Regions from separate parts of the Planococcus sp. VCh962 genome, predicted to be linked through region 1. Evidence: predicted binding sites of a transcription regulator. Region 1 holds the regulator's gene; the other holds the start of a gene.
What was found. The regulator NrdR, encoded in region 1, represses ribonucleotide reductase genes. The targets are predictions, from matches to a motif close to AACACNATATATNGTGTT.

Region 1 (8,400 bases):
TTGCAGAGCGTACTGCAATGAACACGCCGATACAGGGAAGTGCCGCCGATATCATCAAAAAAGCGATGATTGACATGGCGGAAGCACTCGAACGCGAAGGCTTGCAGACACGCATGCTGCTTCAAGTACACGATGAATTGATATTCGAGGCGCCTCCTGAAGAGCTTGAAAAATTGAAGGTTCTGGTGCCGCAGATTATGGAAAATACTGTACAACTGAATGTGCCGCTAAAAGCGGATTTTGCATTCGGTGATACTTGGTACGATACAAAATGATAGGAGGGCTTGGAGATGCCTGAACTTCCCGAAGTGGAAGGCGTCGTTCGCCTGATTCGCCCGGCCGCCATCGGGAAAAAAATCCGCGAAGTATTTGTTTCAGATACCATCCGCGTTTCCAAAACGAATGGAAAAGAAGCCATTATCAAAAAAATGGAAGCTGATTCGTTTATCGACAGCTTGATCGGGGCACAAATTATTAGCGTTGAACGGCGCAGCAAATATATTTATTTTACATTGAAAACAGAAGACGAATTTTTACTGGTTAATCATTTGGGCATGTCGGGAGCATGGTTTTATGTCGACAGCCTGCTGGCAATCAATGAAGAGAAATTTCGGCGGCATGTCCATGTTGTGCTGACTCTGAGCGATGGCAATCTGCTTGCCTATTCGGATATTCGGCGCTTTGGGGAAATGAGGGTGCTGAAAGAAGAAGCGGATTATCCTCCGCTTCTTTTAATGGCACCGGAACCTTTTGCAGAAGGGGCATTGGAACATTTCCTGCATATGGCGGACAGCCCGAAATACAAAAATAAAGCAATCAAAGAAGTTATTATGGATGGCCAGGTAATTTCCGGCTGTGGCAATATTTATGCAACAGAGGCACTCTATAAAATGAAGATTCATCCAAACCGGGCAGCTGGCAGAATAAGCCGCGTCCGGAAAACTCAATTGTTTAGAGCGATTGTCGCAATTCTGCTGGAAAGCATTGAAGCTGGCGGCAGTACGATATCGGATTACCGGAATATAAATGGGGAATCCGGAAGTATGCAAAACCGCTTCGGGATGTATGGGAAAAAACAGTGCATGCTATGCGGCAGCGCAACAAAATCACTGAAAATTGGTGGCAGAACTTCTGTGTATTGCCCAACATGCCAAAAGTGAGGTCTTAATATGATAATCGGGTTAACAGGAAGTATTGCCAGCGGAAAAAGCACCGTCTCTGACATGCTGGAGGAATTAGGGTACCCCATAGTGGATGCGGATAAAGTGGCCCGCCTTGTTGTGGAGCCGGGAAGCGATACGCTGCAGAAAATTGCGGATTTGTTCGGCACAGAAATCATTCTGCCAGATGGCAGCATGGACCGGAAAAAAGTCGGCGAATTGATATTCAACGATCCGGCAAGCCGGAAAAAACTGAATGATGTGATTCACCCTGCAATCCGGATGGAAATGATGCGGCAGCGCAGTGAATTGCTCAAAAAAGGCCATAAAATAGTAATTATGGATATACCGCTTCTTTTTGAGAGCCGTTTGCGCCATATGGTCGATAAGGTTCTCGTTGTCAGTGTGACTGAAGAAAATCAGTTAAAACGTCTGATAGAACGGAATGGCTTAACAGAAAAAGAAGCAAAGGCCCGCATTTCTTCCCAATTGCCGATGTCAGTCAAGGAAGAAGGTGCAGATGCTGTCATTTACAATAATGGCTCAATTGAAGAGACAAAATGGCAGTTAAACCGCATCTTGGAGCAGTGGAGAGAAAAAAATTCTGAAGAATGATAATTCATACTACTTTAAGGTTCCAGATTCCGTAAAATGTGTTATACTATATAACGAATTAAAAATTTAAGTATAACTTATTTAATTGGAGGACTCGTACATGACAGTTTCTATTGCGATTAACGGATTTGGCCGTATTGGCCGCATGGTTTTCAGACAGGCTATTTTAATGGATGACATCACGATTACAGCTGTTAATGCCAGCTACCCTGCTGAAACTTTAGCGCATTTGATTAAGTATGACACAAATCACGGAACCTTCGATGGCGACGTCTCTGCAGAAGGAGATGCATTAATCGTCAACGGCAAACGGGTTCAACTCGTCAATGAACGGGATCCTTTGAAACTGCCATGGAAAGATATGGGCATCGATATTGTCATTGAAGCAACAGGTAAATTCAATTCCCGCGAGCAAGCCGGCCTTCATTTAGACGCTGGTGCAAAAAAAGTTATTTTGTCTGCTCCAGGGAAAAATGTCGATATCACGATTGTTATGGGAGTTAATGATGATAAGCTGGAAATTGAGAAACACGATGTCATTTCCAACGCCAGCTGCACAACCAACTGCTTGGCACCAGTAGCTAAAGTTCTGCACGACGCATTCGGTATCGAAAACGGCTTAATGACAACCGTTCATTCTTTTACGAATGATCAGAGAAACTTAGACAACCCTCATAAAGATTTACGCCGTGCCCGTGCATGCAGCCAGTCCATTATTCCGACTTCTACCGGTGCCGCGAAAGCGCTCTCTTTAGTTCTTCCGGAACTTGAAGGGAAACTGCATGGCATGTCATTGCGCGTGCCGACTCCAAATGTCTCTCTTGTTGATTTAGTGGTTGATCTTGAACGGGATGTTACAATAGAAGAAGTCAATGAAGCATTCATCAGAGCTGCTGAAGGAAGTTTGAATGGAATTCTTAGCTTGACGATGGAACCGCTTGTATCCGTTGATTTTAATACAACTACCGAGTCAGCGATCATAGATGGTTTATCGACGATGGTGATCGGAAACCGCAAAGTGAAGGTTTTGGCTTGGTACGATAACGAGTGGGGCTATTCCGCACGAGTGGTGGATTTAGCAAAAAAAGTAGCAAAATCAATCGTATATGCTTGAAAATTAGCAGATGCCGCATCCTGTGTATAACAGGATGCGTTTTTTTCATGAAAAAATTTCCTGAAAAAAATAATCAATTTTAAGTAATATTTATTGCATTTCAGTTCATTACATCATATACTAACATTCGTAGTCAAAAAACGACTGCAAACTTCTTCGTTTTCGTATAAGTTTGGCGCGAGACGGATGGAGCAATCTTTATTCACATGACTGCTTAAAGGGTTAGGACCTCTTTGGACTAACTTTCCCCCGTGGTAGTCAACTTTGAATATTTTGCGCATCAAAACAAAATGATATCAAAGGGGGAAACGAACCATGGAAACAATGGGACGTCACGTAATTGCAGAACTTTGGCAGTGTGATTTTGACAAATTAAACGATATGGATTTTATCGAACAGACTTTTGTTGATGCAGCACTGAAATCCGGAGCGGAAGTCAGAGAAGTAGCTTTTCATAAATTTGCACCTCAAGGCGTAAGCGGTGTGGTCATTATTTCTGAATCTCACCTGACTATTCATAGCTTCCCAGAACACGGATATGCAAGTATCGACGTATATACTTGCGGAGATCTTGATCCGACAATTGCAGCGAATTATATCGCAGAAGCACTTAATTCCGGTACACGTGAATTTGTAGAAGTGCCTCGCGGAATGGGTCCTGTCAGTGTTGGGAAATCCAAAGTTTCAGTAAATGCATAATCCATTTAACATGAAAAACAACGAGCAGAGGATAAAATCCTCTGCTTTTTCTATTTTACAGAAGAAATTTTGTTATACTAGATAGAGCAGATAAGTTGAACTAAAGAATTGTCTTTTCAAATACCATTTCGGCCGCTTTGGGTAAGGCAAAGACCAGTGTTTCTGGTACGGCTCCTGCATTGCACCTTTCTCTGCTTCGTTGCGTTAGCTTCATAGCAGTTTTGCAGAATATCACCAAATAAAAATTTCAAGTTCAACTTATGATAGATAGAAAGTTTAGGGAGATGTCAAAATGAAATGTCCAGCTTGCCAGCATAATGGTACACGCGTAGTTGATTCGCGGCCAGTCGATGATAACAAATCCATAAGAAGGCGCCGGGAATGTGAATCCTGCGGCTATCGTTATACCACGTTTGAAAAAGTGGAAGAAATGCCTTTGATTGTTGTCAAAAAAGATGGTTCTCGTGAAGAATTCAGCCGTGAAAAAGTTTTGAGAGGTTTGATCCGGGCATGCGAAAAACGGCCAGTTCCGCTGGAAGTGCTAGAACAAGTAGTTTTTGATATTGAAAAAAATCTTCGGCGCACAGGCAATGCCGAAGTGAAATCCGAAGATGTCGGAGAACTGGTGATGGATCGATTGGCGGGCATTGATGAAGTAGCCTATGTCCGTTTTGCTTCGGTTTACCGGCAGTTCAAGGACATCACGGTGTTTATCGACGAATTGAAGGATTTACTCAAAAAGAATCCGGAAGACAAGAAATCTGAGTAAGGCGGTGAACCATGTCTGCACTATATAAAGAACTTCAAGCTGCGGATTCTTTTAAAATTCGGTTGCCGTATCCATTTTCAAATTATGACCGCCAATTATTGACTTTGCTGTATCAGCCATTGATCGGTGCGGAAGCCGTCTCTTTTTATATGACGCTTTGGGCTGAAGGGGAAGAGATGAAGGAAGAAACGACTCATTATACATTGATGAATATTCTCGGCATTCCGATTGCTAAAATTTTTGAAGCACGCATTCAATTGGAAGCCATCGGTTTGCTAAGAACTTATCGCAAAGACGAAGAAAGCCGTTCCTTCATCTATGATTTATGCCCTCCGCTTGATCCTAAAAGCTTTTTCATGGACCCGTTGCTGTCGATGTTTTTATTCAGCAAAATTGGCGAATCGGCTTATCGAAAAGTGAGAGACCGTTTTGTGATACATACGGAAATAGGAGAAGGCTACGAAGAAGTTTCCCGTACATTTACGGATATTTATCAGCCCGTTCATGCAAAAGCGGGATACCCAGCGGAACAGCCAGATTTACAGGAGCGCCCGAATGGCGGCTATGAGACCGATTCAGATTTTGATTTTGGATTGCTGCGGCAAGGATTGTCGGAACAATTAGTGCCAACCCGGGTGTTGACGGCCACGATAAAAGATACGATTTCAAAACTGGCGTTTCTATACAGCTGGGGACCGCTTGATATGCAAAAAGTGATATTATTGGCAATTGATGATGATTACAAACTGACCGTCGACGGTATTAAAAAGGCCGCGTCTGAATATTACAAGCTTACGGTAGCGACAACAGCGCCGCAATTGGTACAGGCCCATAAAACTGAACCGAAGATTGTGGAAGAACCGAAAACAAGGCAAGATGAGTTAATCTTGTATTTGGAATCAGCTTCACCTGTTGAAGTGCTCCGCGATATTGCGAACGGCAAAGAACCGCTGCCGGCAGATGTTCAATTGGCAAATCAGCTTGTTTTGCAATATGGGATGAAGCCGGCTGTAGTTAATGTGCTGCTGCAATACGTTTTGCTTCGGACCGATATGAAGCTGACCAAAGCGTATGTTGAAAAAATAGCATCTCATTGGCTCCGCAAAAAAGTTACGACGGCGAAAGATGCGATGGAACTTGCCCGCACCGAACACGAGCAATATGTTAAATGGAAATCGGAAGGTTCTCCGACTGCGGCTTCCAGGAATACGTCGAAATCAAGCCGCAAACCAGTGAGGGAAGAAAAATTGCCTGAATGGTTTTATCAGAAAGATGAAGCTCCTGCAGTTAACAACGAACCGAAAAATGATAAATTGGAAGTGGAAAAACAAAAACTTCTCGCAAAACTTGCGCTGAAGAAAGGTAAAGGTGATTAAATGGAGCCGATTCGCGAAACATTGAAACGAGTGGTGAATGCCCCGGCTTTTTCAGAACGCTATAATGATATGCGGAAAGAAGTGCTCGAACATCCAGGAGTTCAAAAATTCTTGGAAGATCATTCAGCGGATATCGATAAAAGTGTCGTTGATAAAGGATTGGGAAAGTTATATGAATATATCAATCAATCGCATGATTGCAATAAATGCTCGAGCCTCGGAAACTGCATTAACACGTTAAAGGGCTTTGAACCGAACCTGGTTCTGGAACGCGGCAATATTGGCATTTCCTATACGCCTTGCCGATTGAAAAATGAGCATGACAATAAACGCCGAGCTTCTTCAATGATTCACAGCATGTATATGCCGAAAGAAGTGCTGCAGGCGACTTTTTCAGATTTTGAACCGGATGCGAGAAGAATGGAAGCGTTCCTTGCGGCAGGAGACTTTTTGGAGAAAGCAAGTGGTCCAGATAATCTTCCCGATAAAGGGTTATTCCTCTATGGCAAATTCGGTGTCGGAAAATCGTACTTGCTGAGTGCCATGGCAAATGAACTTGCTGAAATGGGTGTCAAAACCGTATTGGTATTTGTACCGGAATTTATGCGCGAGATGAAGCAGGCGATCGGCGATCAGACTTTGCAGGAAAAAGTGGATTATGTGAAAAAAGCGGATGTCTTGATGCTTGACGATATTGGAGCGGAAGCGATGTCGAGCTGGACACGCGATGAAGTGCTCGGCACCATTCTGCACTACCGCATGGCAGAAAGGCTGCCAACTTTCATGACCTCTAATTTCAGCTACTCTGAACTTCAGCATCACCTGACTTATTCACAGCGCGGCGAAAAAGAAGATCTAAAAGCGGCTCGAGTTATGGAACGCATCCGTGCATTGACGGTTCCAGTAAAACTGGATGGCCCTAATAGAAGAAATTAATAAAGAAAAGCGTAGGTGCCTGGAAAGGCCCGACAAGCGCTGGAGGACTTGGTTTGAATGGCGTATTTTGCCATTCGGGCCAAGTACGAAGCGACCTCGAGGGCCTAGGCGCCGGAGCTGGACAATAAGAAAAGCGGAAACGGCCGTTCTAGTATGCTTTTTTCTTTAAAGAGACGGTTGCGTTTTTGATTTTTTAGCAGTATAGTAAAAATAATCGAATTATGATTTAAAATGCTTTGACAAGGACAAAAGCGGAATTGTACGACTTTCAGAGAGAGAAGCCCAGGCTGCAAGCTTCTTAGTTCCGGCAAAACGCTTACCACCTTCGAGCAGCAGCTGTGAACTTGTAGTAGCAGCTGACGGTACCGGCCCGTTAGCCGATGCAGAGCTTCATTTTGGATAGTTTTTCTGTCCAGGATAGAAGAAGGGTGGAACCACGAACAGAGCTTCGTCCCTTTGGGATGAGGCTTTTTTTATTTGTTCAAAAAACAATAGAAGATGGCGTTGTATTTCATAGCTGACTAAATGATAAAGAATGAAACAGCAAAAGTAGCTGCTGCTTAGCAGGGCTGTTTTGTGAAAGATCATCAGCAGAAATTGACGTATCTTAAAAAAAGGAGAGAGTAATATGTCAGACATGATTCAATTAACATTCCCTGATGGTGCAGTAAAGGAGTTCCAAAAAGGCACAACTACAGAAGAAATTGCTCAATCCATCTCCCCGGGCCTTCGCAAAAAAGCTTTGGCTGGTAAAGTGGGCGAGCAGTTAATCGACTTGAAATCACCCATCAATGAAGACGGCAGCATTGCCATCATTACTCCTGAATCTGATGAAGCACTTGAAATTCTTCGTCATTCAACTGCTCATTTATTAGCTCAAGCGGTTAGACGCCTGTATCCCGATGCCAAATTTGGTGTGGGTCCGGTAATTGAAAATGGATTCTATTACGATATTGACTCCGAACAGCCGATTACAGCTGAAGATCTGTCCGCAATTGAAAAAGAAATGAAAAAAATCATCAATGAAAATTTGGAAATCGTGCGCTTGGACGTTTCACGGGCAGAAGCTCAAGAGCGTTTCGCAGCTATCGAAGATCCGTATAAATTAGAACTTCTTGAAGCAATTCCGGAAGATGAGCAAGTGTCGATTTACGAACAAGGCGAATTCTTCGACCTTTGCCGCGGCATTCACGTACCATCGACTGGAAAACTGAAAGAATTCAAATTGCTGAGTGTAGCAGGAGCTTATTGGAGAGGCGACAGCGACAATAAAATGCTGCAGCGCATCTACGGAACTGCTTTCTTCAAGAAAGAAGACTTAAAAGAACATCTGGCTTTCCTGGAAGAAGCGAAAGAACGCGACCATCGCAAAATCGGGAAAGAATTGAATTTATTCATGAACTCCCAAAAGGTAGGCCAAGGTTTGCCGATGTGGCTGCCGAAAGGCGCAACAATCCGCCGCATCATTGAGCGCTATATTGTCGATAAAGAAGAGCGTTTGGGCTATGACCATGTATATACTCCGGTGATGGGCAGTGTTGACTTGTACAAGACAAGCGGACACTGGGATCATTACCAGGATGATATGTTCCCGGTTATGCAGATGGACAACGAAGAATTGGTGCTGCGCCCGATGAACTGCCCGCACCATATGATGATCTACAAACAAGGCATCCATTCTTACCGCAACTTGCCAATTCGCATTGCGGAGCTTGGGCTTATGCACCGTTA
Region 2 (8,400 bases), 210 kb from region 1:
GGGTCGATTCGTTCTGGATAATTCGTCGTTCCGATGATAAACAAGCCTTCGCGCGATTGTGTGCCGTCGAGCGTGTTGAGGAACACAGAGCGCATGAACTCCGGCATCGAATCGATATCTTCGATGACAAGAATGGCCGGAGCCAGCCTGGAGACGATGCCGAACACTTCCTGGACGGTGTAGCTATTTGTGTGTTCAGTAATCTGCCAGTAAACGACTGGCGCTTCAGTGGATCCGGTGATGGACTTGACCAGCGTCGTTTTGCCGTTGCCCGGTGAGCCATAAAGCAAAATGCCGCGTTTAAATGGCACACCGAAGTCTTTGAAAAACTGGCCGCCTTTTCTGAAAAATTCATCGATGGAACGGAATATGTCTTGTTTCACGCTTTCTTCGAGCATGACGTCTTGCCGGGAAACGATGGCCATCTCGCCGTAATTGCGCCGTTTGACGCCATCTTCAGCGTCTACCAGAAACGTGATGTTGTTCATCAGTGTCTGGCGCAGCATTTCATTTGTATCTTCGAGAAATTGGAAGGCGCCTTCAATGGACTTTGCAAAGCACTGAAATTCAGGCCAGCTATTGTCGGAGGTGGTGTAAAAAGGCAATTGCGTCAGCGCCACTTCATGCTTGGGAAAATAGATCAGCCGATTTTCAAAGGTCTCTTGGATCTTTAGGTTTCCACTATGCAAATCATCAGAGGTATTGCCGATTTTACCCATCGGACGTGCTTCGTATATGAAAGACAGTGTTTCATATACCAACTGGCCATTCTCCATCATATCAAGCAAGTATGTATAAAGCTGAGTGATGGTTTCAGTTATATCGATATGCATCCATGCCCCTGGCGACCGCTCGTCAAGCTGATCGAAAATACGTGCAGATACCGCGGCGACGTCAGCATAATGCGGCAAAGTTTCGCGGATTGTATGGTGATGCGGAAATAAGATCGTTGGTTTCATATCGGTCCCTCTTTTCATTTAATGGAGTTTGAATCAGGTAGAAAAAAAGTCTTTCCGATGTGGAAAGACTTATATTAGGCTGCTGAAGTTTCTGGAAAGTTTATTTATCCTGTCCATTTCACTATGCTTTGCGCTCAAGGCAGGCGTTTCCAGAGGGCGGTCCGGGAGAGTTTCCCCACCGGCTTCGAAAACATGGCGCTGCTGTTTCTGTATCGCGGGAGTCGCCGCCTTTTAAAAAGATTTTTAGTGTTGGTTCTTGCTCGCCGTATGTGGAGCAGAACGGCTCCGTTGGAATACCGGCTGCATAAATAAGTTAAAAATAGTCTCTCCTATATGGAAAGACTATTTAATATTATCCTTTTGATTTAATTTTTCCGGTCCATTGTTTGAACCCGCCTTGCAGCTGGTACAACTGAGTATAGCCTTTTTTCTTCAGGAACAATGCCACACGGCCGCTGCGCGCGCCGTTCTGGTCATACAGGTAAACCGGCTTGTCGGAACGGATTTCTTTGTAGCGCTGGCGCAATTGCGACTGAGGAATATTGCGCGCTCCTAAAATATGTCCGCCGGCAAATTCTTTTGGCTCCCGGACATCGATCAGCTGAGCTTTGCGATACCCTTCGATAAATTGTTCTTGTGTAAGATTTGTGACAGCTTTCTTAATCCGGAAATAAGAAATCAAACCGAATATAATGACGACGAGCAGTACGCCTATGGTGATATATAGAAAATCCAATGTTCTTCTTGCCCCTTTCTATTCTCTCTTTATTATAAAAGAAGGAGTGACGTTTGTTCAATGGCAATGTTACACTATTTAATGGATTTAGGGGGCGATCTTGTGAAAACTACGGAATGGTACTTTATAAATTCAGGGCGAAACAGCCCATCATTCAACATGGCAATGGACGAGGCATTATTGGATTGGCATAGCGAAGGGCTAATTCCGCCGGTAATCCGGTTTTATGGCTGGAATCCGGCTACCTTGTCGATCGGCTATTTTCAAAAAGTGGAAAAAGAAATCGATATGGATCAAGTCGGAGAGCTTGGACTCGGATTTGTCCGGCGTCCGACTGGCGGCAGGGGAGTGCTCCATGAGCACGAATTGACGTACAGCATCATCGTCAGTGAAGATTACCCGGAAATGCCGGAAACCGTTACACAAGCATATCGCGTGCTTAGTGAAGGCTTATTGAAAGGGTTTCAGAATCTTGGCCTTGATGCCTATTTTTCGGTTCCGGATACCGCTGAAAAGCGGGCGGATTTAAAGCAACCGAAAAGCGCTGTCTGTTTTGACTCTCCAAGCTGGTATGAAATGGTCGTTGAAGGAAAAAAAGTGGCCGGCAGTGCACAAACCCGCCAAAAAGGAGTCATCCTTCAGCATGGAGCCATCCTGCTGGATTTGGATATCGAAAAACTGCTATCCGTTTTCAAGTATCGCAAGCCGGAAATAAAAGAGGCGATGCGTGAGAAAATTCCTGAAAAAGCGGTTGCAATCAATTCTTTAAGAGATCAGCCTGTTTCGATTGAAGAATGCATAGAAGCTTTTAAGGCTGGTTTTCAGGAAGCTTTAGGCATCAGTTTGAAACCATACATATTGACCCAAGAACAGCTGGACTATATTAAAGCCGTTGAAGATAAAAAGTACGGCAATAATGAATGGAATTTTCGGACTTAAGGAGCCTTTTGGCTCATTTTCAAAACCGGGCCCACTGAAAAGCTTGATTCTATCGGTTTTATAATTGGTAAAAAATTCTGAGCAAAATTTTGTTATTTAAAAAAGTTTCAATATCTAGTATCATGGGAATTGTAATAATACTATATATAGTGTTTGACTCCATATAATACAAAGGAGGAATTGTCAAATGGTTTCTGTCACACAAACTCAATACACGCTTGATCCAAATTCTCTAAACGAAGATATCAAGGCATTCCCGCAAGTTCATGCGATTACTCCTGATATGAAAATTACGCACAAAGGGGTATCCCGTCTCGTAATGATTGACCGGTATTCTTTTAAAGATACGGAAAAAAAGACGCTTAAAGCCGGCGATTTCGTCGTTTTAACCGTTAAGGAAGATCCGAAATTCCCAGCTCGCGGCCTTGGATTTATCGTTTCAATCGATAAAGGGGCAAATACAGCGAAAATCTGGATTGAAGAAGATTATCGCAGTGCAATTGACAAGGAAAGCGAACAAGAAAGCGGAATCGTCAACCGTTCTTTAGATGTTATTGAAAAACCGCTCGAAGTTTATTACGAACAAATCGCAAAACGCAATGCAACCGGTCTGGCATCAGTGGAAACAACTCCGGAGAAACGCCAGCACTGGTTCCAAAAATTCTACGAACAGCTTGTCGGTCTGAAATTCATTCCAGCAGGACGAGTTTTGTACGGAGCGGGAGCAGATACAGATGTAACGTATTTCAACTGTTATGTCATGCCGTTTGTCGCGGATTCACGCGAAGGAATTTCGGATCATCGCAAACAAGTGATGGAAATCATGTCACGAGGCGGAGGCGTCGGAACAAACGGCTCAACTCTCCGTCCACGCAACACGCTGGCACGTGGCGTCAACGGCAAATCATCGGGTTCAGTTTCCTGGCTTGACGATATCGCCAAACTGACGCACCTTGTTGAACAAGGGGGTTCACGGCGCGGTGCACAAATGATCATGCTGGCGGACTGGCATCCGGATATTGCGGAATTTATCATTTCCAAAATGCAGAACCCGCGCATCTTGCGCTATTTGATTGAAAATTCACAAGATGAAACGATCAAAAAACTGGCGCATGATAAATTGAAATTCAAGCCCTTGACTGAACAGGAAGAAGCGATGTATCAGGGCATCCTGAACTACCGCGCAATTCCCGGAATGGGCGGCTTTAACGAAAAAATCATGCGTGACGCGGAAACAAAGCTGCGCGACGGCGGAACTTATTCAGTCCATAACGAAGAGTTCCTGACAGGCGCCAATATTTCGGTTACGCTGACAGATGATTTCATGCAAGCTGTCGAACAAGACGCCGATTTCGAACTGCGTTTCCCGGCAGTGGAATCTTACTCAAAAGAAGAAATGGCGATCTACAACGAACAATGGCACCAAATCGGCGATGTACGCGAATGGGAGAAATTGGGCCATAAAGTGCGCACGTACCGGACAATGAAAGCCCGCGAACTGTGGAACCTGATCAATGTCTGCGCCACTTATTCCGCTGAGCCCGGCATTTTCTTCATTGACAATGCCAATGAAAAAACCAATGCCAAAGCTTATGGACAAAAAGTTGTAGCGACCAACCCGTGCGGTGAGCAGCCGCTTGCTCCGTATTCCGTTTGCAACTTGGCAGCAGTCAACTTGGCGAGATTCGCAGACCCGGTGACGAAACAAGTCGATTTCCAAGCCTTGAAAGAAACTGTGCGCGTCGGGGTCCGGATGCAGGATAACGTCATCGACGCTACTCCTTACTTCCTTGAAGAAAACCGAGTGCAGGCTCTTGGGGAACGACGTGTCGGCCTTGGAGTCATGGGCCTTGCCGATCTTCTCATCTACTGCGATAAAGAATACGGTTCGCCGGAAGGCAATGAGCTGGTTGATGAAATCTTCAAGACGATTGCGATTGCAGCGTACGAGCAGTCCACGGATTTGGCAGTGGAACGCGGAAGCTTCCCGTTCCTGGTTGGCAATACAGAAGAAGAAACATCAGCACTCCGGAAAGCATTCACGGAAACCGGCTTTATGCAAGGCATGCCGGAAGAAGTGCGCCAAGGCATCCTGGAAAACGGCATCCGCAACTCACACTTATTGACAGTGGCACCGACAGGGTCAACCGGAACAATGGTCGGCGTTTCAACCGGTCTGGAACCTTATTATTCATTCACCTATTACCGCAGCGGCCGTCTCGGTAAATTTATCGAAGTAAAAGCAGATATCGTGCGCGAATATCTGAAAAACAATCCAGATACGGATGAAGAAAACCTGCCAAAAGCATTTGTGACTTCAATGGACTTAGCACCAGAAGCTCATGCTGATGTGCAGTGCATCATCCAGCGCTGGATCGACTCTTCCATCTCCAAAACAGTTAACGCACCACGCGGCTATACAGTAGAACAAGTAGAAGGCGTGTACGAACGCTTGTACAAAGGCGGAGCAAAAGGCGGCACGGTTTATGTCGATGGCAGCCGTGATTCGCAAGTATTGACGCTGAAAGCGGAAGAAAACACGTTTGAAGAAGAAAATCACCAAGCAGAAGTCAAAGGGAAACGCCCGATCGTCCTTATTGATACCATCCAGGATTTGCGTTCAACGAATGTAACAATCGGCTCGGAAGTGGGCAACACTTGCCCGGTCTGCCGAAAAGGAACCGTAGAAGAAATGGGTGGCTGCAATACATGCACCAATTGCAACGCTCAATTGAAATGCGGACTATAAGGTAATCAAAAACGCGACGGCTCCGGCCGCCGCGTTTTTTTATGCTTAATAATTTAGAGGAGAAGTCAATGCGTATAGAACATTGCACGAGAAAGCAAAGAATAAAACAAAACCCGTTTGATCCCATATTGATTTTCGCAACTCAAAAACACAAAAAGCCGCAAAAAGCTAATACATGTAAATTACTACATAAGGGTAATTTTAAAAAATCAAAAACCGGAACCAGGAAATAACAACGAAAAAGAAAATAAAAAGAAAAAGAATTTAAAAAACAAAACAGCTAATCAATTGAAGAAATTCCAATTATTCTTTTAATGGTTGCCCGATTTTTCCCGTGTGATAAAATAATGAAGAATGTGATTGAGAGGAGTGGGGAAATGAAGATATTGTGCCTGAATGGCCCAAACTTGAATCGCCTCGGAAAGCGTGAAAAAGAAGCATACGGTACTTTTACACTCGATGAGTTAGAAGCGGAATTGATGGAGTTTTCCGGGGAGAACGGCATCAATTTAATGTGCATGCAGTCGAACCACGAAGGTGAACTGATTGACTGGATCCACTTGGCTGCTGATGATGGCACAGAAGGCATTGTTTTAAATGCTGGCGCATTTACCCATACGAGCGTAGCCCTCAGAGATGCCATCGCTTCGATTCAGGTGCCTGTTATTGAAGTACATATCTCAAACGTTTATAAACGTGAGGAGTTCCGCCACCACTCCCATATCGCTCCAGTAGCAGCTGGACAGATAACGGGTTTTGGCCAGGACGTCTATAAATTGGCATTGCATGCACTGTTATTAAAACAAGCGAGAGGATGACCCCATTGAAACTTCAAAAATTGCGCACTGAAATGGAACAGCAGCAAATCGAAGCATTGCTGATCACAAGCCAGTACAATCTACGCTACATAACAGAATTTACAGGATCAGCCGGGCTGGCCCTCGTTACACAAGACAAAGCTTTTTTCGTGACAGATTTCCGCTACACAGAACAAGCTGGGAACCAAGTGAAAGAATTTGAAGTTGTCCAGGCCAAAACGAGTTTATTGGAAGAAGCTGCAGAGATTGCGAAGCAGTTGTCCTTGACATCACTGGCATTTGAACAGGATTATGTGACATATGCTTCTTATTTGGATTATCAGTCGAAGATGGAAGCGGAATTGAAACCGGTAAGCGGCCTCATTGAAAAAATCCGGATGATCAAAACACCTGAAGAAATCAGCATTTTAAAAGCGGCCGCTAAAATTGCCGATGATGCCTATGAGCATATTTGCAAATTTATCAAAGTCGGCCAGACAGAACTGGAAATTTCCAATGAACTTGAGTTTTTCATGAGAAAACAAGGTGCGGCATCTTCTTCTTTTCATATAATTGTCGCTTCCGGTGTACGTTCGGCTTTGCCGCATGGAGTGGCCACAGACAAAAGAATTGAACATGGAGATTTCATTACGCTGGATTACGGGGCTTTGTATAATGGCTATATTTCAGACATCACCCGGACTGTAGCCGTAGGTGACCCATCAGACAAGCTGAAAGAGATTTATCAGGTCGTCCTGGATGCGCAAGTAATGGCCGTTGAAAAAATCGGGCCGGGCATGACGGGAATCGAAGCTGATGCCATAGCACGTGATCATATCAAATCAAAAGGCTACGGTGAAGCTTTCGGCCACTCGACCGGCCATGGCATCGGACTTGAAGTGCATGAAGCCCCTGGGTTATCATTTAAATCGCAGACTGTTCTCGAACCGGGAATGGCGGTAACAGTGGAACCGGGGATTTATCTTCCGGGAATTGGCGGAGTTCGCATCGAAGATGATATACTGATAACTGAGTCAGGAAATGAACGATTAACTCACTCCACAAAAGAGCTGCGCATTTTATAACAAACGGAGGAACTAACATGATTTCAGTAAACGATTTTAAAACAGGTGTAACAATTGAAGTGGATGGCGACATTTGGCGCGTAATGGAATTCCAGCACGTAAAGCCAGGTAAAGGCGCTGCATTCGTCCGTACGAAACTTCGCAATCTGCGTTCAGGAAACGTCAACGAAAAAACGTTTCGCGCGGGTGAAAAAGTGGCGAAAGCACAAATCGACAACCGCAAAATGCAGTATTTGTATGCAAATGGCGATACACATGCATTCATGGATACAGAAACTTATGATCAAATCGAACTCCCAGAAAAAAGCATTGAATATGAATTGAAGTTCCTTCAGGAAAATATGGAAGTTCAAGTAATTCAATTCCAAGGAGAAGTATTAGGGGTTGAATTGCCGAACACTGTAGTGCTTGAAGTTGTTGCAACTGACCCGGGCATCAAAGGCGATACTGCCAGCGGTGGTTCAAAACCGGCTACGCTTTCAACGGGATTGACAGTGCAAGTGCCATTCTTCATCAATGAAGGCGACAAGCTGATCATCAACACAACAGATTCTTCATACGTTTCACGGGCACAATAAAAAAGAATTTCCGCTTAAACAGAGGGTGTTATCCCTGCTGTATGGAAATTCTGCACATTGGAATTAAACGGTTAGTTGATTACCCGCTTGGCAGACTGAAGCATCGAGACAGCCAAAGCGTGATAAAGAAAGTGGCCTCTTTCATAGAGGCCTATTTTTATAAATGTCAACTGGCTATTTCAAATTGATTTGAAAAAGTCTAAAATGAAGTAATGACTATGATATACATAAAGGGGAGTAGAGCGAATTGAAAATCCAAGAAATTCGAGAAATTATTAAACTGGTGGATAACTCATCTATCGACGAATTCAGCTATGAGGCTGATGGCGTTAAAGTGAAATTGAAAAAAAACAACGTATTTACTAACCCTGCAGTTGAGGCTCCAGCGGTACCAGTCCAGGCAGTACAGCCTGCTCCAGCACCTGCACCAGCACCGTCAGCCAAAGCAGAAGAACTGATTTCAGAAGAAACTCCAGAAATTCCTGCTGCACAAGATGAAAATCTACATAAAATCTTGTCGCCTATGGTCGGCACGTTCTATCAATCGCCGTCACCAG

Region 2: the regulator NrdR is predicted to act here: its motif matches at 2,771-2,788, upstream of AC3AQ9_RS05660 (vitamin B12-dependent ribonucleotide reductase).

Annotation. Positions count from the first base shown of each region.
Region 1 is NZ_JBYLHS010000001.1:1,326,081-1,334,480, reverse strand. It holds gene polA (DNA polymerase I) at 1-275, shown strand, start outside; gene mutM (bifunctional DNA-formamidopyrimidine glycosylase/DNA-(apurinic or apyrimidinic site) lyase) at 291-1,160, shown strand; gene coaE (dephospho-CoA kinase) at 1,170-1,775, shown strand; gene AC3AQ9_RS06750 (glyceraldehyde-3-phosphate dehydrogenase) at 1,876-2,889, shown strand; gene speD (adenosylmethionine decarboxylase) at 3,205-3,588, shown strand; gene nrdR (transcriptional regulator NrdR) at 3,881-4,357, shown strand; gene AC3AQ9_RS06735 (replication initiation and membrane attachment family protein) at 4,369-5,733, shown strand; gene dnaI (primosomal protein DnaI) at 5,734-6,669, shown strand; T-box leader at 6,897-7,128, shown strand; gene thrS (threonine--tRNA ligase) at 7,298-8,400, shown strand, end outside.
Region 2 is NZ_JBYLHS010000001.1:1,112,690-1,121,089, reverse strand. It holds gene AC3AQ9_RS05675 (AAA family ATPase) at 1-959, opposite strand, end outside; gene AC3AQ9_RS05670 (rhodanese-like domain-containing protein) at 1,312-1,695, opposite strand; gene lipM (octanoyltransferase LipM) at 1,777-2,634, shown strand; gene AC3AQ9_RS05660 (vitamin B12-dependent ribonucleotide reductase) at 2,822-5,383, shown strand; gene aroQ (type II 3-dehydroquinate dehydratase) at 5,761-6,201, shown strand; gene AC3AQ9_RS05650 (M24 family metallopeptidase) at 6,198-7,265, shown strand; gene efp (elongation factor P) at 7,283-7,843, shown strand; gene accB (acetyl-CoA carboxylase biotin carboxyl carrier protein) at 8,091-8,400, shown strand, end outside.